DNA from 3 places in the Paenibacillus spongiae genome. Region 2 is predicted to be linked to each of the others. Evidence: riboswitches for the same ligand, from Rfam matches in the RefSeq annotation. Region 2 holds a riboswitch; each other region holds the start of a gene.

Region 1 (7,614 bases), 2.1 Mb from region 2:
CGTGTACAACAGTAACGCAGCGATCGCTATTTGGATGCCTAGAGGAGTCCCTGGATACATGATCAAAGAAAGAGGCTGATTTAGTAAAGACAGCTCCGTAAAAGCAGGGCTAATTTTCCAAATAATGATAGCCAATATCAATCCTGATGACAAAGCATCGATGATCGGCAAATTGTCAGGTGATTTGCGCTTAAGTACGACCTTCATAACCCAAAAGCCAATCACAGCAGATGTGATAAGGTATAGCCAAGTCCAACGGATCATCAGCGGCCCTAACTCCAAAACATCTACCATCAGGCCTCTCCCTTCGAAGCTTCTATCATGCGCTGAATCAAATTTTCTAGCGTCTTTGGAGACACGACACCGGTAGTCACATGAATAATTTCACCTTTGCTATCAACGAAATAAGACGTTGGAATAGACTTGATCTTGTAGAGCTTCGAAACCGCCCCATTCTCGTCCAACAACACAGGAAAATTAAATTGAAACTCTTCCGCAAATGAAATAGCTCCTTCAAGGCTATCATCAGCTGTTAAATTAACCGCGTAGATTTCGAATTCATCTTTGTACTTCTTATAAAAACGGACTAAGTCCGGCGCCTCAACCCGACATGGACCGCACCAGGACGCCCAGAAGTTGATGAGAACGGGCTTGCCCCCGAGGGATGAAAGCGAATATAACGAACCATCAAGTCCTTTCAGCTCGAACCCCGGTGCTTGATAGCCAATTCTTGCTGTCTGTTCTTTGTTGCCTCCTTCCGGTTGAAATATAGCTAAAATAACTAATACCGTAACAACAATCAATAACAGCAGTTGTTTTCGCAAGCGAAATCCCCCTCTCTGTTCATCCAACCCACAATTATCGTTGCAATATTAACACTACACCATGTAGTACTAATATCCAAGAAGATAGCGGCTTACGTGCAGCCGCTAATTACAATACTGCTAAGAATTACTATCATAAACGAAGATATCGTTACCGGAATAAAATCGAGCAAGGGTACACGGATTTTCTTCTTTGGTTCAATTAGCCTCTGCAAGCGATAGTTGATCGCCTTATCGGCGAATCCGATACCGATCGCGGTTCTCTGGCTTAATCGGGAGCACTTTAATAGTACGCTTGCAAGATCAATCGGAGATTTCATATGCATAACCGCATAATGGTCAGCTTCCAGCTCAACCCAAACATCAATATAATGAGACAATCGTTTTAGGATGGGAATGAAGGGCAAGCTATCTTTCATGATCCTAACCATTAGCATTCGAAGAGGATCGTAATTTTGACAATGACCGCTCTCGTGCAGCAGTATAGCATCAATTTCCCGTTCCGTAAATTCGTTGAGAAGAGCAGTCGAAATCACGATTCTCGGCCGAAGGGAACCAAATGCCAAGGCAATTATTGAATCGTGGCGGATTACAATAATTTCATGCCCCCACTTTTTAAACTTATGATTGAATTGTTTGGACAATCGGTTATGGCGAATCATCTGTAATCTGACGTTCCATCTTCTCTCATGGATGGCCTGTTTGCCAATCAGCCACAAGATCATTCCGAAGCTGTATGCTATCATTACATTTAGAAGGACAAGCACTATCTGATGTAACACGGATTGTTCTTGTAATGCTGCAACACAATACTGCAATATGGCCCATTTAGGATCAAATCCAAATAGCTCATGAAGTAAATAAATTGCCATTTGACCCCAAACAAAAAGACTAATTAATATCATGCTCGACAACACGATATGATAATTTCTAGGTTTCATGGCTTGTCTCGCTTCCACTCATCTATTCGGGCCTCTAACAACTCCCTCAATGAAGGGTCAGCCTGTTGAACGGCGTCAAATAAATGATTTAACACGATTTCACCATACTCATGCACAAGCTCCGTCGTTACGATTCGTGTTTGCTCTTGGATAAACTCTTCTTTGCTTTGTACCGGATGGAAGGTACTGATTCTGTTTCTTCCTTTTCCAATTGTGTTTTTTTTCAGATGTCCTTTCTCAGAAAGGCGATTTAATACCGTCATTACGGTGTTAAATGATAGCTCTTCACCGAGTAAAGATTGAACTTCCTTAATCATGACCTCTCCGCGGCTCCAAACGATCTCCATGATTTGGGCTTCAAGGGGACCGAAAAACCTTCTCAAACCCTCTTCACTTAGTTTCATTCGCTGTACATTCACTTCCAGCCATCCCTTCCAACTCTCATACCACGTTATATTTTCCGCTAATGCCCTTTATTTATACTACAGATTGTAGTTGTTAAATATATCTCACGTCAACATGAATTATATGAAATTTCATTGACAATAACCCAATGGATCAATGATGTAATGGTTTACTCCGGTATCTTCAAGGTGCATGAAATAGATCTACTTGGTTTCGGGTCTGCACACTCTTGTTCTTTCTTCGGATAGCCGCGGCAATCACGATTAAAAATCCGATCATGGCTGCCCAAAAGAATGTAATCAAATAATGCCAGACAAAAAGTCGTTTAACAGGGGGAGCGCTGATATCGTTTACAACTTGCGGTAATTTGACTGGTACTAAACGAGCAGCTCTTTCAGGGCCCCCTGCTGCGTTACTCACCCACAGATTACCATCTGAATCAACTTTTAATTCTGGTTGTTCGGTTTTTTTGACGGTAATCCAAGCCGCTTCCTTAGCAATAAATGTGAGCGGATTCTCTTTACCTTCAGAAACCATGGTTTGATTTGCATCGATGATTTGTTTTGTTTCAAATTTCTCAAACCCATAATCGAACAGATGAGTCATATCCGAGAATGTTGCCTCCTTCGAATCCGATTTCAATAAAACGCCAATTAGTTCCGTATCCTCCCTTCTTGCAGATGCGACAAGCGTAAAGCGTGACTGATCCGTAAATCCGTTTTTGATTCCTGTTGCGCCTTCATAAGTCCACAATAATTTATTATGATTGACTAAATCGGAGTCCCATTCGTTTCCGTCCCATGGCTTTGTTTTTGTCCCAACGATTTTCCGGAATGTTTCGTTTTGCATGGCATACTGTGCGATTTTCGCCATATCCAGAGCAGTTGTATAATGCGCTTTATCATGTAAGCCGTGAGGATTTTGAAATTGTGTATTTGTTGCGCCTGCTTTCTCTTTTACAAACGCATTCATTCGCTCAGCAAAGGCTTTTTTTGATCCATCTATATGCTCGGCTATAGCTGTGGCAGCATCATTACCTGAATTCATCATTAGAGCGTAGATCAAATTAATCATGCTCTGCTGCTCCCCTTCACTTAAATAAACTCTTGTTCCGTCTTCATATCTGGCTTCCTTCGAAACCGTAACCCGATCATATGGCTTTGCTGTTTCTAACGCGATAATACCGGTTACAATCTTGGTAATACTTGCTGGATACAAAACATCGGTTTCATTTTTTTTCAACAAAACACTCCCCGTCTTTGCATCGATCAATACAGCGGCTTGTGCATGAATATCGGGCTGCAAGATTCCTTCTTCGGCTTTTGTTGAGATGGGATGCACGGCAAAGAAAGACAACAAAACCATGTATGGAATGAAAGACAGCTTTTTATTAGATCCGAGCATCGTAATAGACCTCCAATCGATTGAATAGGAAGACTTATTTGTCTTGCTTTATCCAACTACTTGTCGTAGTATTTTTTTGAATCACCATTATAGGAGGTGAGCAAAATATGAAAATCTTTCAACGCTTTGCTATTTGTGGCACACTATTACTCATTGTTTTACTGACAAGCGGATGCAACACAGAATCCGATGACAAGAATAACAATTCGAATAAGATGAATAACATGAACCATGAACAAATGGATATGAATAATAATGAGAAGGAATAATTAGTGCGCAGCCGGTTGAAAGGATAAGCCCGCGATATTCGCGGGCTTATCCTTTAACAATACGAACCGTCTAGTGCTTTTCAGTCGTCATACTATCATAGACCTCTTCGGACACAACACGACGGGCAGTAACATATCTTTTCTCGTAATAGGATTCCGATAAGGCGCTTATTCGGACCCCTTTACTACTGGAAGAATGTGCGAACTTCCCGTTTCCGACGTATATACCGGCATGCGAGATTCCTTTCCCATCCGTATTAAAGAAAACAAGATCGCCGGGACGGAGCTTATCCTTGTCCACATATTCTCCGGCATTCGCTTGTGTCTTAGACGTTCTCGGAAGCTTAACGTCGAATGTTTTGAATATATGCAGGATAAAACCCGAACAATCGAATCCATCTGTAGTCGTACCGCCCCATTTGTATGGTGTACCCACGACCTCATTGACGGATGCGGTCAGCTGCGGCTGATCTGCAAATACACTTCCGGCGCCCGATGTGAATACGGCTAGCGCCCCTACTATTGATATAACTGTTTTCTTCAAAATGTTCTCCCTTCGGTGCCTACGAGGTTAGCTGAAGGTTCGGTAGAAGGTTCCCTATAATTCCTTACCATTGGAATTAATTCACCCAACGTGGTTCCCCCGTTTTTCTCACAGAAAATTCGGCAAAGTTTGTTTTTAAACTACACAAGGTAGTATAATTCTTTCTTTCTCGTCGATCTCCTCCCTTGCAAAAATTAGAATCCTTTCATTTTATTAAGGATACCAGAAGGACAGCATATATCCGCCCCTCTTTGGTTATATATCGTTCATCTTATTGCTAGTTCTGAACAGCAAACCGAAAAATCTCTTGTGCTGTTATATCCGTAGATGATACGATTTCATAAAAAGAACTACGTATCGTAATTTTAATGGAAAGGAGCATGCGAAGCTATTGAACCAAACCAAATCTAACAAACAGCAATCCAAACAAGCCCGAGCTGAAATGCGCCGGGAACAGGCGAAACGTAAAAAAATGATAAAAAGGGTAGGCTTGTTTGGAGGCCTATTCGTGCTCTTAACCCTTATCATTATCGCCTTTGCATTCCGTCCACCGTCACCAGGAGAGAAAGTAACCATTATGTCCGATCAATCTCATATTCCCGATGTGACTTCACCGCATAAACCGTACAATTCCGATCCGCCTACCAGTGGCCAGCATGTTGCTTCCACTGCACCTTGGGGAGTCCATAAAGATCCGTTACCCAAGGAGCTGCTCGTGCATAACCTTGAAGATGGCGATATTGTCATCTATTACAATAACCAATTGGACTCCTCCTCTATTGCCGAATTGGAATCGATTGCAGAGCATTATAAGGAAGGCGTGATTGTAAATCCATATCCGGAAATGAAAAATAAGATCACATTAACAGGATGGGGACGCATTGACCGGCTTGAAACTGTCGAAAAAGACTCCATAACCAAGTTTATTCAAGCATATAGAGGAAAAAATCATCATTGAAAGCACTCGTATTTCTCAGGAATGCTGCCCATTTGCTCAATCGATGAGTGTGACGTGAGAAGGATCCGCCGCGTCGGATCCTTCTGCTGTATTAGTGCTATCGTTACTATTAGATCCATGATCTATGGAGGGATTATCTGCTTAATCTCGAATAACACAAGGAACGGATTAACCTAACGGTCAGGATACTTTAAGGAAATTATTGAAGGGTGAGGGGAATTATGGGTTCAAGAATCATGCACTTGATTATAGCCAATCGAATTGCAGAGTGTCTGTCGATAGAAGATAGAACACTATTTTTACTTGGAAGCATTGCTCCAGATGCCGTATCGACTAAAGACTCATCGCATTTCTTTAAAGGTGCATTACAAGATTATTCAAGAAGCATTGATTATAAAGGATTTTTACATAAATATCGTTCGCAAGTAGAAAGTCAATATATACTAGGATACTTTACACATTTGATCGCTGATGATATCTGGCTGAAAGGTTTTAATCTTTCTTGGTTGAAAAACAGAATGGAAGCTAATCATGAATTATATCATTTATACCATAATGATTTCCGATTACTGAATGGAAAATTATTAGAATACTATTGTATGACAGATGAATTGAGAAAAACGCTCAGTTATCTACCTACATTCTTTAATTTGCAAGAAGTTACGTCCGAAGATGTTGAAAACTTCATCCCATATGTATTAGGCGATATGAATTACGATAAGGAAGTTATTAATGAAAAGCTTAATGTTTTTACGTTTGATCAGATTGTTGGTTATATAGAGACATCAGTTGACATGGGGTTACTGAATATGAAACAGGCGGCCATCCTGTACCGGATGCCTTCTGCTCGTGAATGGTCAGTCGCCCATCCTTAGGTTGGAGAGTGCCGTGACAAGTTACGAAGGGATATAGAGAAGTAAAATCTTCACGATCGAAGAAAGATAGTTCATTATTCAACGAAGATTAGGCTGCCGACATGGATCGGCAGCCTTGGGTCCGTCTGAACCATTAACGTAAACAACTTGGCTGATATTTATGGAGTCAGTCGCTTTGTGCGCTCAATAACTTTACATGACTAAATTGAGCTTCTCCATCCGTAACAAAAACGCCCCATTTTCCACGCTGATGATTATACATCCTAGTACTCAATGCAACTTGATCATCCAGGTATATTTCGCAAATCGAATCTTCAATAATGACTTTTAGTTCATAAGGTGTATCCGGGATGAGCGTGATGGGGCGCTCAAGTTCAACAATATGAGGCATGTCCCCTCTTCTCGGCCAACAATCGAAGACGATTCGATTGCGATCCGGTTCCAGTCGAATATAGTAACCGTTCTCCAAGTCCTCACTGAACCTTAGCATCATCCCACAGCTCCGTGTGTTTTCCGCGAAGGTAACGGTGGCAGTAAGTTTACAGCAGGATGGAAGTTCATCCGTCATTGCACATGAGAAAGAATCCAATGCAGCACTCTTTAATGTATTCCCAGCAATATCCCATTTGCCAATTCCCGGCGCAAGTTGGACAGGCAATTCCTGTTTAAAGACTTTATCGAGTTGTTCAGGTATTTTCACCTGCAGCGTACCGTCTATATGCTGAATTAATTCATGAACGACCAAATTTCCTCCCCATTGCCATTGACCTTCATCTTTCTCTTCCGTCTTCGTTGGATTCCATCCGAAAACATAACGCCTGCTGCCATCGCTGAACGTCTTGGCCGCGTAGTACGCTCTTCCGTCAAAAGCATCATCGGCAGGCGCTATCCACGGTCCATTAAGCGATTTACTCATCCTGTAGTGGGTAACCCATTTATCGCTGAAAGTTGAAAATACGAGGTACCACCAGTCCCCTATGCGGAACAGATCCGGGCACTCATGAGTGAAATATAAATGAGGAGCCCAGAATGGTTCGCGAACTTCCCAATGCTTGAGATCCTTCGATGCACACAGCGCCGTGCAGCCCCGTCTTCTGGAGGGTCCCTCTTTCAATCGAGCAGCCAATAGCATCCAATACTCTTCGGCCTCTTCGTTCCAGAATACAAACGGGTCCCTCCAATCGTCTTTTTCGTACATCTCGGGAGGTGCGAAGAAAGTGTCCTCCTCAATCTTGCTCCAATGAAGCAGGTCGTCGCTCACGGCATGCATGACTGCTTGCATCGGCTTTCCTTGTGATTGGAGATGATGATTGTGACCCGTATAAAAGATATGATATTGTCCTCCCGCTTCGATGACGCATCCCGTAAAGATAAATAAATCCTGTTCATCCTTG
Region 2 (7,614 bases):
TCTTGTCGATTCAGTTCGTGCCGGCTATGTATTGAGAATAACCTTTTGCCCGACTTCCAGCCCTTTGATGATTTCGACCTCGCGGTTCGTCGTCAGGCCCGTCTCGACGTCGATTTCCTTCACGCGGTCATTCTCCATGACCTGAACATAATTCCGGCCCAGATAGTTGCGCAGTCCATTCCGTGGAATGACGATGACATTGTCCCGCTTCTCCATGAAGATTTTGAAATCCGCATATTCGCCAATTTTCAGCGGAATGTTGGGCAGCGACGGGATACCGATGATAAGCGATTTGGCGTTGCGCCTGTTCACGCTTTCCACATCGCTTTTCGGTGCGGTCGTAGGTGTTTGCAATACTTTGCCCGAGTATTTTGTCTTCTTGATCGTCACTTCGACACCCATGTCTACCTTCGCGCCGACCAGCGATTTGGCTTCAGTAGCTTCATAGACCAGATCAACGTCATTCGGATCCGCTATGACCGCGACCGTTCGCAGCGCTTCGACCCCTTCTCCGGTCCGCAAGCTGTCCACATGGGTAACGATACCGTCCATAGGCGCGAACAGCAGCGCCTTGTTGTACTCCTTCTCCAAAGAGTCCAGTACCATGCGCTCGCCCTTCAGGTCGAGTTCCCGGAGCCTGATGTCGTCCGTGCTCAGCTCCGATGTGGTGGCTTCGAATAATTGAATATTCCTCTTCTCCACGTTGAGCTTCTGCAGCTTGATCCGCATCGGCAAATCGCCGGTATCGAGCTCGGCGATCGGCTGGCCGGCTTTGACAAGATCGCCGACATTAACGAATAAATTTTTGAGACGTCCTCCCGTTTCCGGGAATGAGACGGAGATGTTGCGGCCGGATGTCGCCGTTGCCGTGGAGGTAATGAACCGCTCGATATTGCCGCGCTTCACCTCGACGATTTCATACTCCTTCTGAACCTTTTGCAGAACAGGGGGCTGCAGTGAATCTTCTTCTTCGGGCAGCAGCGAACAGCCAGGCAGAAGCGATAGGACGAGTGCAGCCGACGCCACGCGCTTCATTAGCTTTCGCTTGCTTATTCGTTGAATCATCGGTACAATGTTCCTCCTCCGGGGCGGCCTATATATTCTATTAATCCTGTTTTCGGCGAAAGCCGTTTCTTCTTATTCCAAGAATAAAGGGGGACAGGAGCAGTGTCAACGTTTACATTTCCAATTATAGGGGAAATCTCCTCATCAGGCCCCATAAAATTATACTTCTATGAATGATTGTCACCTATACGTATGTATGCTAATCTTGCTTGTAGATTCTACAGCGAAGGGTGTGGGGGCATGGCAGCGGGAGCTACAACAAAGGCAGCTGCGGTTCAAACGGGCACAGTGTATGCCATCTTATTCGCGATCAGCTCGGTACATATGTTGAATGACACCATGCAAGCGATTGTAACGGCGATGTTCCCGGTCGTCCGTACATCGCTTGACCTGTCTCTCGGGCAAATTGGATGGGTGGCGTTCGCCCTGAATATGACTTCATCGGTCATGCAGCCGGTAGTCGGCTTCTTATCAGACAAGCGGCCCGCTCCGTGGATGCTGCCGTTCGGAATGGCTCTAAGCCTGATCGGGGTAGCGGGGCTTGCGTATTCGCCCGGGTTCTGGGCGCTAATGCTGGCGGTTGTATTCGTTGGGCTGGGATCGGCTATCTTTCATCCGGAAGGGTCGCGGGTCGTATATTTCGCGGCGGGCGGGCGGCGCGGCTTGGCGCAATCGATCTATCAGGTGGGAGGTAATGCAGGCAGCTCATTGGCACCGCTAATGACCATCTTCATCTTCGTGCCATTGGGCCAGTCCGGTGCGATATGGGGGACGCTGCTTGCCGCGGCGGCGATCATTATTCTGATCCGCGTCGTTCCTTGGTACCGTTCTCAGCTTGTCACACACGGCAAGCCGGTGAAACGGGCGGCGAAAGCGCCGGAGAGTGGGGATGCCAAGCAGGTGCGCCAGAATGTTGGAGTTGCTCTATTCCTGCTCATCCTGCTCGTATTTGCGAGATCGTGGTATACAACCGGAATCTCGACGTATTATCAAATCTACTTGGAAGATTTCCGGGATTTCTCGCTGCGGGCGGCGCAGGTGCCGATCTTTCTCTTCATGGCAGCAGGCGTGCTCGGCACCTTCTTGGGCGGTATTCTGGCCGACCGGTTCGGCCGGAAGCGGATGATACTGATTTCCATCGGGGGAGCGGCTCCGTTCGCGTTACTACTCCCTTATTTGCCATCATTCTTGATTTATCCCGTTATATTCTTGCTGGGCGTCATCCTGCTCTCCGGATTTTCCGTAAGCGTCGTCTACGCGCAGGAGCTTCTCCCAGGCAAGGTTGGCATGGCTTCAGGGCTCATTACCGGCTTGGCCTTCGGAATGGGGGCGATCGGGGCGGTGATCATTGGAGAAGCGGGCGATATATGGGGACTTGACCGCGTTCTGACCTGGTCGAGCTTTCTGCCGCTCCTCGGACTTCTCGCCTTTGCGCTGCCGCCGGACCGGCGGGAATGAACCTTGAGGCTATGGAGGCGAGCCGCTGCATGCATGCAGGCATTCCGATGAAATGGCTGCTTTAAGCTGTCGAGATTTATCCGACAGCTTTTTTGTGCATTTTTGGATGATATCCCTTCCCGAATGTCCGCCGCTTTTTTTGAAAGGCGCAGAATGAATGCGAATGAGCGAGCAAGACGGATATTTATAGGAATGTAAGCGCTGCTTATGCGCGATAATCGAGCGGAAAAGCCGTATTATCAGCTTCAGGTTCGCTTTACAGAGATTCGAAGCAGGAGTAAGATTCAATTCATCGAATCTTCTTGTTCTTACCATTTTCGGAGGCCTCCGAGCAGGAGAACGATTTGAAACCGATAGCAGTTATGTTTCAGTCATAGCATTAACCGTCTTTATCGCTGAGTCCTTCTGATTTCGAAGAAGGAGCGGGGGAACCAACGGCCAGCAAGCAGTACGATGCGTATTGCTGAAGCCATGGGGTGAATCTTGGAATGGGAGACTGATCCAGGTAGGGCGACTCTCGCGCCCGAATCCGTCAGCTAACCTCGTAAGCGTATAGGGAGAGGCAACATTAACACGTGCAGTCGCAGCTCGGGATGAATTTGTCTAATGGAAGAAACTAACGTCGCCCCCAGGAATGGTGCGAGCCGTTTCTTCTTGTGCCCTCTAAGGGGTACGGCAGAATTCTTCCTTGCTGTGAATCGTTGAAGCCACGGGTCATGTTCCTCATGCCCGCAGGCTTCTTTTTTCATGCTCAGAATGGGTAAAAATTGAATATTAGGGATGAATAGGGAGAATTTAAGCATGAGCGATATAGGGATGCTTGTCATGCTGGCAGCGGGATTCGCGCTAGCAGCCGGTTTTGCCAACTGGTGCGGTAAAGTGATTGAAGATGCGGGAGGGAACGAAGCATGATTGTGACGCTTATCCTTACTTTGCTTGTATTCATGTATTTGGTTTATGCACTGATTCACCCGGAGAAGTTCTAGGAGGCTGTTGATCAATGGATATCTTGCAAATCGTCATCGTCATTATTGTCCTGATGCTGCTGGTAAAGCCGCTGGGCACGTATGTCTATCATGTGTTCTCGAATGAATCGAATTGGACGGACCGCATATTCGGAGGCATGGAACGGGCGATCTATAAGCTGATCGGGCTGAAGAAGCGGGAAGGCATGACGTGGAAGATTTATGCGCTTAGCATCATCGCCACCAATGTCGTGCTTGTCGCGATCGGTTATTTACTGCTGCGGGTACAGGGCGGATTATGGCTTAACCCGAGCGGTAACGGAAATATGGAATCAACGCTTGCTTTCAATACGATTATCAGCTTTGTGACCAACACGAACCTGCAGCATTACAGCGGGGAGTCTGGCGTTACCTACCTCACCCAGATGGCCGTCATCACGATGATGATGTTCACGTCGGCAGCCACGGGATTCGCCGTTGCGGTCGCTTTCGTGCGGGGGATCACGAGCAAAGGGACGACGATCGGCAACTTTTTCGAAGACTTCGTGAAAGGGATCATGCGGATCTTCCTGCCCTTCTCGTTCATCATGACGCTCGTTCTTGTGGCGCTCCAAGTCCCGCAGACGCTAAATCCGACCCTCGTCGTTACTACGCTGCAAGGTGTTACGCAGCATATTCCGCTGGGGCCTGTAGCATCGCTGGAGACGATCAAGCATATCGGTACGAACGGCGGCGGGTTCTTCGGCGTCAACTCGGCGCACCCGTTCGAGAATCCGAATGGCATTACGAATGTGCTTGAGATTCTCATGATGTGGGCGATGCCGGCATCGTTGCCCTATATGTTCGGGCGCTTCGCACGGAATACGAAGCAGGGCTGGGTTATTTTCACCGCCATGATGGCACTCTTCCTTGTCTTCCTCTCGCTCACTTACTTCTCGGAGAAGGCGGGTAGCCCTGCGATGAACGCCATGGGCTTCGATGCATCGCAAGGTAGCATGGAAGGCAAGGAGGTGCGCTTCGGCATCGCTCAATCCGCCTTGTTCACGACGGTGACGACCGCGGCCACTACCGGCAGCGTCAATAACATGCATGATACGCTCACGCCGCTTGGCGGTATAGCCCCGCTTGCCCAGATGATGTTGAACTGCGTATTCGGAGGCAAAGGCGTCGGGCTGATCAATATGCTGATGTACGCCATGCTGGGGGTATTCATCTGCGGGCTTATGGTCGGGCGGACGCCGGAATTTCTAGGCCGCAAGATTGAACCGCGCGAGATGAAGCTTCTCGCCATTGCCATCCTGGTGCATCCGTTGATCATTCTGGCTCCGACGGCGATAGCCTTCTTGACCGACCTGGGCAGCGGCTCGATAACCAATCCGGGCTTCCATGGGATTTCTCAAGTCTTGTACGAGTACACCTCTTCGGCCGCCAATAACGGGTCCGGTTTCGAAGGACTAGCGGATAACACGCCGTTCTGGAACATTACGACCGGATTGGTCATGTTCTTCGGCCGGTACATCTCCATGATGGCTATGCTAGCCGTCGCCGGATCGTTCGTCCGCAAGACGCATGTACCGGAGACGATCGGGACATTCCGTACGGATAATGCGCTATTCACGGGGATTATTATCGGGACGGTGCTGTTGATTGGCGCACTAACATTTCTTCCGGTCATTGCGCTGGGGCCGGTTGCGGAATATTTAACGCTTCGTTAAGTGAGGGGAAGAGAAGATGAAACAACAACTGCAGCAACGTAAAAAGCTGCTGACGGGCGATATCGTCAAGCAGGCTGTAATCGATAGTATCATCAAGCTGAACCCGGCGTCCATGATCCGGAATCCGGTCATGTTCATCGTTGAAATCGGAACGTTCCTCGTGCTGCTTCTAACCCTGTTTCCAAGCTGGTTCAATGCTGAGGAACGGTTCGCGTTCAATCTGACCGTGTTCCTGATTCTGCTGGTAACCGTTCTGTTTGCGAACTTTGCCGAAGCGCTCGCCGAGGGCAGGGGGAAGGCGCAGGCGGACTCGCTGAAGAAGACGAAGCGGGAAGTGGCTGCGAACAAGCTGGTCAATGGTGAGATAACGGTCATACAAGCATCGATGCTTCGCAAAGGAGACACTGTCATCGTAGAGCAGGGAGAGATGATTCCGGGCGACGGCGAAGTGATCGAAGGGCTTGCCTCGGTTGACGAATCGGCGATTACGGGTGAATCCGCACCTGTGATTAAAGAAGCGGGAGGCGATTTCAGCTCGGTCACAGGAGGTACCCGGGTCGTCAGCGACCGTATCGTCGTTCGCATTACGAGCGATCCGGGCGAGTCGTTCATCGACCGGATGATTTCGCTCGTTGAAGGGGCGAAGCGGCAGAAGACTCCGAATGAAATCGCGTTAAATACGCTTCTTATCAGCCTGACGCTCATTTTTCTGATCGTGGTGGTCACATTGGCGCCGATCGCGAAGTATGTCGGCGTGGATTTGGAAATCCCGGTGCTGATCGCGCTGCTCGTCTGCCTGATCCCCACCACAATCGGCGGTCTCCTGTCCGCAATCGGCATTGCGGGGATGGATCGCGTGACGCAGTTCAATGTACTGGCGATGTCGGGCAAAGCGGTTGAAGCTTCCGGGGATATCAACACGATGATTCTCGATAAGACTGGCACGATTACGTACGGAAACCGGATGGCGAGCGAATTCGTGCCGGTCGGCGGCGCAGCGGCTGAAGAGATTGCGGCATGGGCGGCTATCAGCTCCTTGCAGGACGAGACGCCGGAAGGGCGCTCTGTGCTTGAGCTTATGAACAAACAAGGGTTCACGTATGACGCGGCAATCGCGGAAGGAGGCCAGTTCATCGAGTTTAAAGCCGAAACGCGCATGAGCGGCGTTGACCTAACGAGCGGTCTGTCCGTTCGCAAAGGGGCGGTCGATGCCGTGAAGCAGTGGGTCGCAGTGCAAGGCGGCAAGCTTCCAAGCGACTTGGATGCGGTAACGGAACGCATTGCCTCGGCGGGAGGCACGCCTTTGGCGGTTGCGGCGGGTAACCGGATTTATGGGCTTATTTATTTGAAGGATACGGTGAAGCCAGGAATGAAGGAACGCTTCGACGAGCTCCGCAGAATGGGCATCCGTACTATCATGTGTACGGGGGATAACCCGCTAACGGCTGCGACGATTGCCCGTGAAGCGGGCGTGGACGATTTCATCGCGGAGAGCAAGCCCGAAGACAAAATCGCCGTCATACGTAGAGAACAAGCGCAAGGCAAGCTGGTCGCCATGACAGGGGACGGGACGAATGATGCTCCGGCGCTTGCGCAGGCCGATGTGGGACTTGCGATGAACAGCGGCACGGTCGCAGCCAAGGAGGCGGCGAACATGGTCGATCTCGATTCGGATCCATCCAAGATTATCGAGGTCGTGGCCATCGGGAAACAGCTGCTCATGACTCGCGGCGCGCTGACAACGTTCAGTATTGCAAACGATGTGGCCAAATATTTTGCCATTATCCCCGCGATATTCTTGCTCGCGATTCCCGAGATGAACGTGCTGAATGTCATGCGGCTCGGTTCGCCATACTCCGCGATTCTGTCGGCGCTCCTATTCAATGCGATCATCATTCCACTGCTCATCCCGCTTGCAATGAAGGGCGTAGCGTACAAACCGATGAGCTCGGCGAAGCTGCTTAGCCGGAATTTGGTCGTCTATGGGCTCGGCGGTGTTATCGCACCGTTTGTTGGAATCAAACTAATCGACATGATCGTCCATTTGTGGGTATAACAGATAATGGAAGTCGTGCTGCACTGCATAGAGCTTGGCATGCGGTGCGGTACGATTGCCACTAGGAGGAAGGTAACAATGAAGCAAGCTGTGAATATAGAACAAGATAGCGGTGGGGCATGGAGCGGATCGGTCTGGGCGGTTGCTGTTCGGGCGAGCCTGGTGTTTATCGTATTGTGCGGTTTGGTCTATCCGCTCGTGAGTACGGGAGCGGCTCAGCTTCTGTTCCCGGATCAAGCCAATGGCAGCGTGTTGGAGGACCGGGACGGTCTGGTTGTAGGCTCCGAATTGATCGGTCAACCGTTTACCGATCCGGCATATTTTCACGGGCGTATATCGAGTATCGATTACAAGG
Region 3 (7,614 bases), 2.4 Mb from region 2:
AGCGCCGCAAGTTAGCGCTCCGTCTGTAAGACCGAAAAACGGCGTTACAGCGCATACCGCGCAGCCCGAGACGGTGCCTGGGCGCCTGGGAGCCTGTAACGCCCAAAAAGGGTCTTACAGGAGCGCCGCTGCAGCTAGACTAGAAAGTGGACACACTGTAGTAGCGACCTGTTACAATAAAACTAACAATAAGGGTCGAGGTGTGTCATGGGAGATATTCGCCAACATTTTGATGATGAGTTCAAACGTCAAACCGTAAAGCACATGCAAGAAACAGGGAAATCCCCGTCTGAAGTTTCAAAGGAGCTGGATATCCCGGTAAGTACCATCCGCGCCTGGAGAAAGAAGTTTGCCGATACTGGGGAGAAGTCCCAGTTATTCGTCGACTACGAGCGTTTGAATAAACTTGAACAAATGAATCGCGAGTTGCAAGAAGAGAATGAAATCCTAAAAAAGGCAATGCACTTCTTCACGAAAAACCGAGACTGATTTACTCATTTATTCATAAACACCGCTTCCAGTTTCGTGTTGAGAAGATGTGCAGTGTCATGAATGTATCCCGAAGCGGTTATTACAAGTGGGTCACGCGAAAACCAAGCGAGCAGGAGAAACGCCGTCAGAAGCTGAAGAAACGCATCAGGCACCACTTCGATGGCTTCAAGCAACGTTATGGGAGCGATAAGATCGCTGAAAAGCTGCGCGAAGAAGGCTGGACAGTCTCCACCAAAACGGTGAGTCGTTACATGAAGGACATGGGACTTCGCTCGATTACAGTGAAGAAGCAAAAAGCAACAACGAACTCGAAGCACAACATGGCGGTGTTTGAAAACGTGCTGAATCGTGCGTTTAAACCGGATGCACCCAATCGAGTTTGGGTAGCCGACATCACCTACATTGCCACGCGGCAAGGCTGGGTATATCTAGCGAGTATTATGGATCTTTACTCTCGCAAGATCGTGGGCTGGTCACTTGGCGAACGCATGACCAAGGAGCTGGTGCTAGACGCCTTTGACAAGGCTGTCTTACATCGAAAGCCGCCGAAAGGGTTAATCCACCACTCGGACCGAGGTTCACAGTATGCCTCGACGGAATACTGCGAGCGACTGGCGGCGAATGAGATGATTGGAAGCATGAGTCGAAAAGGAAATTGTTACGATAACGCCTGCATCGAGGCCTTTCACAGTGTCCTTAAGAAAGAACTCATCTACCAAACCACCTTCAAGACCCGCAAGCAAGCATACGATGCGATTTACGAGTACATTGAACTCGAGTACAACCGTATCCGGATCCATTCGTCCATTCACTACCTGACCCCGCATCAGTCCGAGAAAAGGTACTATGAGCAACTCCAGATCGCTTAAAAACTGTGTCCACTTTCTTGACAGAGATACACCGCAAGTTAGCGCTCCGTCTGTAAGACCGAAAAACGGCGTTACAGCGCCCCCGCACGCCCCGCGCGAACGCCCTCCTGTGCGGAGCGCCTTCGCCCAGGCCTAGTCCGCGACTAGGCCTGAGCCATCTTTTTTAAGAAAATGATAAGAATAATAGAGTCAAATGATTAAGGACTCCCGCGTACAGTAATAATATCTAGTACATGTACTTACGAATGGGGGAAACCTATCATGCTGCAGGGAGCTTTTCTTGTCGGTAGTAGTTTGTTTCTAGGCTGCGTGCTTTATTGCGCGGATAAGAAGGTCATTCGGGGCCGGTTCGTCATTCTATGGATTACGATCGGCCTTGTTAACGTTGGCGCGGCGATTATGCCGTTATTGGCTTCCGTGATCTAGAGAGGCTGTTAAGTGATATCATCAGCATCGCAATCAAGAGGAAAGCGGGATACAACTTCATATAATGGCTGACGCTGCAGTCGGCTCCGGTACAGCACGATATCGTTAACGGCCCAGCGGAGCGGAGCGCCGTCTTCCGTAAGGGGTATTCTGCAGCTTTCCAGCATGGATGGCTCGAAAGGAACAGGACTCCTGTAATCGCGGGCCAGCGTCAGATGGGGATGGTAGGGGCGGTTCTCTGGCTCGTATCCGAGTGGAGCAAGTCTGCTTAAGATCCGCTTGTTCAGTTGATGCAGCGCATCAAGCTCGCCGCCGATTCCGGCCCATAGGACGGAGGGCTTGTCAGGGCGTCCGAAAGTGCCGGGTGATTCTATGGCAAGCGAAAAAGGCTCCGTTGAGCATGCAGCATGTCGAACCGCCTGCTCGATTGCCGCGATACGCTCGCCTGGGGTGTCGCCCAGAAAATGCAGCGTAATATGAAGATCGTCGGGATGAGCCCATTTCTTGAACGGCAGCTCCCGTACTTTAGTGTCGCACCATACAGACACGGCGGCTTTGAATTCGGCTGACAATGGAACGGCGACAAACAGACGTTGGGTTGCATCGGACGTTATAGACAGAATAGACACGCTCCTTCTTCTCGCATCGTGCAGTGCTGGCGAACGGAATCAATTAACTCTATTTTACCCCATTCCTGTTTGTCATATCATGGGACAGTGCTGCCTGTGCAACTGTGACAATGAACGGCTGCATTACGCTCCGCCCTAACCGATTTAATTAGAGACTAGAGCCTGAAACGCTTGCGGCATGGAAAAAGAAGCGAGCGCCCTGGAATTCGGCACGCGGCATGCGGCAGCTGGATGCAGCTCCACATCAATTCATAGTTGACAGATATGAATACTTATTATATACTCAGTTCATCAACAGTCCGGCATGCGGACCACGGTCTTGACCGATGAGAAGGAGGCCGTTATACCGATACTTCCGCAAGGAAGATTGTACATGGCGGCTTCCTCCGCATTCCGCATCTATGAAGCATAACCCCCAACAACCTCAAGAGACACGCGTTTAAGCGCGATCTTCTCATACACAGCGACACAATAGGCAGGATGGACGACTGGATAACCGGAGATATTCCCCCATTCCTTAACACGGAGCGGCGGGAGGTCTCTTTTTATTTATAGATCCGATTCATGGAAGGTGATAAGTATGCCGAGAGCAGTGATTATCTCAGGAAGCCCGAAGGCCCATTAGCTCGTGATAGACAAGGGTGAAGCAGATGGCGCACCTCACTTCGCCTTATCGGTCTAGAAGCTTCCCAGCCTAGCTCGCACTAAAGCCCGAAGCTGCTGCTGGATGAGCCGCTTGGCGCGCTGGATGCGCTGACCAGGATCGAGATGCAGCAGCTCATCGAACGGCTGTGGCGGGAGCGAGGGATTACCGCAGTGCTGGTCACGCACGACGTCAGCGAAGCCGTAACGTTGGCTGACTGGGTTATTTCTCGTGGAGCAAGGCGGGATTACGCTGGATACCGGCATCGCGCTGGCACGCCCGCGAGAGCATGACAGCGGCTTTGCCCGCTACAAGAAGCTTATTCTCGACCGCGTCCTGACGACGCGGGCAGATGCAGAGAGTCCGTACGCCAGCTATACCATCTAAGCCGTTTTCAAGGGACTCCATCTTCGATAAAAATGACCAAGAAGGCCGCGCCGATCATTCGGGCGGCCTCTTCGCCATGGTTGCTTCTTAAGCATACCGACCGTATTAAATGCGTCCATAATGAAGCCGGAACGTAGAACATACAGTGAGCCGACGATCGGATGGGTATGGATAAGACGATAAAAAAGATCAAAACAGACGAAAACAGGCCTGTTATGCTTATAACAAGCCGAAACAAGCGGAGGGGAGAGCGGAAGTGAGCTACAGCCAATACGTCAGCATGGTCCGCAAGTCCCTCGATTATATCGAGCGGCACATGACCGAGCGGATCACAGTGAAGGAGCTATCGAAGCAGGCCGTATTTTCCAGCGCCCATTTTTACCGCATCTTCAACACCATGGTGGGATTTACGGTCGCGGACTATACGCGCCGGAGAAGATTGACGCGTGCCGCGCTGGATCTTATTTATACGGACAAGCGGATACTCGATATCGCGCTTCAGTACCGCTTTCAGTCTCAAGAAGCATTCACCCGGGCGTTCAAAAAAATGTTTGCCATGGCGCCCGGTGAATACCGGAAGTATTCGGCAACCTTAATTCGCGAAGGAGGAACCCGCATGTTCATGAAATCAGTACCCCAAGGCTGGACCGTAACCGGACAGAATATCGAAGAATACGAGGTGACTGCCGATCGTGGGGTCGTGCATCAAGGCCGCGCTGCCGGACGCTTGCGTTCGAAGACGGGCAGCAGCCTAGGTTTCGTTACTTTAATGCAGATGTTCAAGGCCCAGGAATATAGAAGCAAGCGGCTCAAATGCACGGCATTCGTCAAATCGGATCAAGTGAGCGGGTGGGCGGGCTTGTGGATGCGTATCGATCATGAGAACGGAGACATGCTGCGCTTCGATAATATGGGGAACCGTCCGATCAAAGGAACGCTGGATTGGAATCAGTATGAAGTGATCCTGGATGTTCCCGCTGAGAGCGGCGCGATAGCATTCGGCGTTCTGCTCCATGGAGGCGGAAGCGTATGGGTGGACGGCTTCCGGTTCGACATCGTAGATGAACGGGTGCCGACCACGGACAGCGAGGCTGAAGAGTCCCTCCCGCTGCATCCGGTGAATTTGGATTTTGAAGAAGCCTAAGGTGAGATGCGGCAAGGAAGAAGAAGAGGAATCCGATCGCCCGGATTCCTCTTCTTCTTTGCCGCTAACGTCTATGTATAGACACAGCTGACCGTTACAGCACGGCTAGATAAGCACGCGAGACATGAAACAGACGGTCCACATCCTCCTGAGAGCCAGTGCCGTATTTGCAGCCCAAGTGCTTGCTGAGTATCGTCGGCCGCGTCTGAATGTCCGATTCGTATCCGCCCGGCGGATAATTGTCGCGATAAAATTCCTGTAAGCCGGCGTCAGGGAGAATGCCTGAGCCGATGGCAATGGGGTAGGAGACCTTGTCTTGAGCCATCCCCGCCAGCTGCCGCATCTGCAGCCGGGCGCCCAATTCCGATAGCGTCCGCGCCGCCAGCTCGAGTTGAGACGCTTCCCATGACAAGTGAGGGGAGCTGAGCATCGCCAGCGCATCTTGAATCGGCATCCTTCTTAGCGTAAACAGAAAAGAAGCCCAATGCATGAAATCGAATCGGGGGCTGCCGACCGACATGATGCCCTCGCCCCAGCCGCTTTGACCGCCGCAAGTGATCTTTAGCAGGCCGTAGCGGCAGTTCTCGAGCTCGCCTCTCTCTTGATGATAGCAGCGCTGAATATCGAATTGAAACAGCTCAATCCCATACAATCGATCGTCCATCAGGTCATTCTCTCCTCATTCTTGTATACCCGGGTCAATGCCAGTCCGGGTGGTAGCATATTCCGAATGATACGCTACCGTGCAAGGTTTGTAAAATAACTTTGCCGTTGATTTAAGCCAATTAAAGGCGATTAATGCGGATGGAAGGGGGAAAAAGAAGGTTTATCTCGACCGCAGCGGGACCGTTCTCCCTCAGGCGCAGCTTAATTCAATAAGTTGACATAATAAGAAAATAAGAGAATGACCGAGATATTGAGAGAAATCGAAAGAAAGCAATCGTAGAGATGGAAAATTCCAATAAGAATCATTTAACCGCATCTTTACAACGATATTCGCCGGGCGTACGATACGAGTATTGAGTATCCATCAATAAATGATAAGTTTCAAATCGCTGAGTTTCCGTACAGGGAAACGGGGGAACCGATACAGTGGGAATGGCCGTGGCGGCACGGCCGATTCTCATGAGGGGTGAATTCCGAAGATGCGCATATGCAGCGTGCGTCTTCGGATAGGGCGACTCTCGCGCCCGAATCCGTCAGCTAACCTCGTAAGCGTATGAAGAGAGGCGGACAGAATATGAATAGTCGTGAAGCGATACTTGTATCGGCGCCTAATGCGGCCGGTGAAGCGTTTATTAAGCTGCTGCAATGCAGGGGAATTCCGTTTGTGGCGATCGTCAATAATCGCAATGAATATGATCGCATGCTGGAGCTTGGGGTGTCGCAGATCGTAACGGTAAACACGAACGAGGAGAAAACGTGGATCGTACCGGAAATAGCGATCGGGAGCATCTACCTATTCGAGAAAAGCCTGAATTTATGCTGCCGCTACCTTCAAATTTGCCGGAGCTGGACATCGGATCCGGTCTACGTCGTTACGCACAGCATGCAGCCGCGGCTCGTCTACAAAGGGCTCGGCGCGAATTACATCATCCACTCGCATGGCCGAGATTTATCTCTGCTATTATCGAAGAGTTAGATCATCCAGACGCTCAATGAAATAACCCGGCCAAGCGATGGCCGGGTTTTCTAGTATACTCAACTATTATTTGAAGTCGTCGCCCGCCAAGTAATTGTGGAAAGGACGGTCGACCCAGAATGTGTACGTACTGATTTTGACCTCCGGATCCAGTTTCTTGAAGCCGGCGACGATCGCCTCCGAATCCTTATTCAGCGAGAACGACTGCGCGTAATACGATCCGCTGCCGGTAATCTTGTTGTTGGTAATGACGTCGTATTCCTTCAGCTCGGTAAGCGAGTAGTACAGCGGCTGCCACCAGGAGCCGGCGATGAGTCCGGATACGTCGTCGCTGTTCTTCTTCGCATATTTCAGAACAATTGGCTGGAACCGCTCTTTATCGGCCGCGCTCTTGAATTCGAAGGCGATGTCATACTCTCTCGCAGAAGCGATATAATTGCCGTTCGCCAGCTTCTTGTATTGGTAGTCGCTGGACGGCGTCGGCTCGCCCCATTCGCGAAGATGAACGAAGGCTGACGTCTTGGGCTCGAACTGTACGTTAGCTTCGATGCCTTCGCTGCGGAGCAGCCCGATCAATTGAATGGCATGCTTCAGATCGGAATGGCCGTAGGTGATCGTCAGCGAGTCCACGAAATTGGGGTCGTAACGGCTGTCCTTCAAGTTGTAGCCGGTGACAAGCCCTTGCTCCAATGCGCCGTTCACGACCGCTTCCAGCTCAGGCGCCGCGATGATGTCGGAGGTCCGGTACGCATCGGTTAGCTTGGCATAAATCGCGGGATCCGAGGTCGCTGCGATAAAATGTTTGTATTGCCCCTTGGCTTCCAGCACACGGCCGAGCAGCTGCTCGGCAAATGCCTTCGAGGCGGGCTTGTTCGGCTTCAGCTCCGCATAGAACGCCGGGTCGATAAGTCCCGCGTCTTTGGCGGCGGCGATTTCCTGAGCGGCCGTAAGCGATGTGAAATCCTCGATGCGCAGGGCAATCGCGGACAGGGATTGTGCGACCTTCTCCTTCGGATAGGAGTAGGCCAGCTCCTTCAGATCCGCCGCTTTAACGGCAATAAAGACAGCCTGCAGAGAGGTGAGCGGCTGGTCCGCAGCAACGCTTGAAGAGGTAAGAATGCCTTGCTGGAACAGCGTGGCAGCCGCCGTATAGGACGGGCTGGAAGGCTTCAGGTCGCTGAAGGCAACCTCCGCTTTCCCGCCATCCGGCGGAAAGACCAGCATGCGCGCAACCGCTTGGATGAAGTCCCCACGCGTTGGCGAATCCTTCAATTGAACGCCGAACTTCTCCTGAAGAAACAGCGCATATTCATTCGTCGTCTGATCAAGCACAGCGGAAGAGACGGATGGTTGTCCGGCAGCGCCCAATACGGCCGGAGCCG

What was found. A riboswitch is a leader RNA that binds a small molecule or an ion and turns the genes downstream of it on or off. The one in region 2 is predicted to bind cyclic di-AMP.
Region 1: linked by a shared signal. The riboswitch ahead of L1F29_RS17100 (C40 family peptidase) and the one ahead of kdpF (K(+)-transporting ATPase subunit F) in region 2 are both predicted to bind cyclic di-AMP.
Region 3: linked by a shared signal. The riboswitch ahead of L1F29_RS02615 (hypothetical protein) and the one ahead of kdpF (K(+)-transporting ATPase subunit F) in region 2 are both predicted to bind cyclic di-AMP.

The regions. Positions count from the first base shown of each region.
Region 1 is NZ_CP091430.1:3,732,457-3,740,070, reverse strand. It holds gene L1F29_RS17125 (prolipoprotein diacylglyceryl transferase family protein) at 1-294, opposite strand, end outside; gene L1F29_RS17120 (TlpA family protein disulfide reductase) at 294-824, opposite strand; gene L1F29_RS17115 (M56 family metallopeptidase) at 917-1,765, opposite strand; gene L1F29_RS17110 (BlaI/MecI/CopY family transcriptional regulator) at 1,762-2,184, opposite strand; gene L1F29_RS17105 (D-alanyl-D-alanine carboxypeptidase family protein) at 2,354-3,574, opposite strand; gene L1F29_RS17100 (C40 family peptidase) at 3,914-4,387, opposite strand; cyclic di-AMP (ydaO/yuaA leader) riboswitch at 4,389-4,522, opposite strand; gene L1F29_RS17095 (DUF3105 domain-containing protein) at 4,779-5,345, shown strand; gene L1F29_RS17090 (zinc dependent phospholipase C family protein) at 5,567-6,220, shown strand; gene L1F29_RS17085 (glycoside hydrolase family 32 protein) at 6,387-7,614, opposite strand, start outside.
Region 2 is NZ_CP091430.1:5,782,776-5,790,389, reverse strand. It holds gene L1F29_RS26130 (efflux RND transporter periplasmic adaptor subunit) at 25-1,065, opposite strand; gene L1F29_RS26125 (MFS transporter) at 1,306-2,523, shown strand; cyclic di-AMP (ydaO/yuaA leader) riboswitch at 2,907-3,090, shown strand; gene kdpF (K(+)-transporting ATPase subunit F) at 3,432-3,509, shown strand; gene kdpA (potassium-transporting ATPase subunit KdpA) at 3,524-5,203, shown strand; gene kdpB (potassium-transporting ATPase subunit KdpB) at 5,220-7,259, shown strand; gene kdpC (potassium-transporting ATPase subunit KdpC) at 7,338-7,614, shown strand, end outside.
Region 3 is NZ_CP091430.1:584,299-591,912, forward strand. It holds partial or broken gene L1F29_RS02585 (IS3 family transposase) at 208-1,361, shown strand; gene L1F29_RS02590 (hypothetical protein) at 1,623-1,787, shown strand; gene thpR (RNA 2',3'-cyclic phosphodiesterase) at 1,796-2,416, opposite strand; partial or broken gene L1F29_RS02600 (P-loop NTPase family protein) at 3,134-3,446, shown strand; gene L1F29_RS02605 (helix-turn-helix domain-containing protein) at 3,703-4,590, shown strand; gene L1F29_RS02610 (hypothetical protein) at 4,685-5,254, opposite strand; cyclic di-AMP (ydaO/yuaA leader) riboswitch at 5,634-5,824, shown strand; gene L1F29_RS02615 (hypothetical protein) at 5,831-6,232, shown strand; gene L1F29_RS02620 (hypothetical protein) at 6,299-7,614, opposite strand, start outside.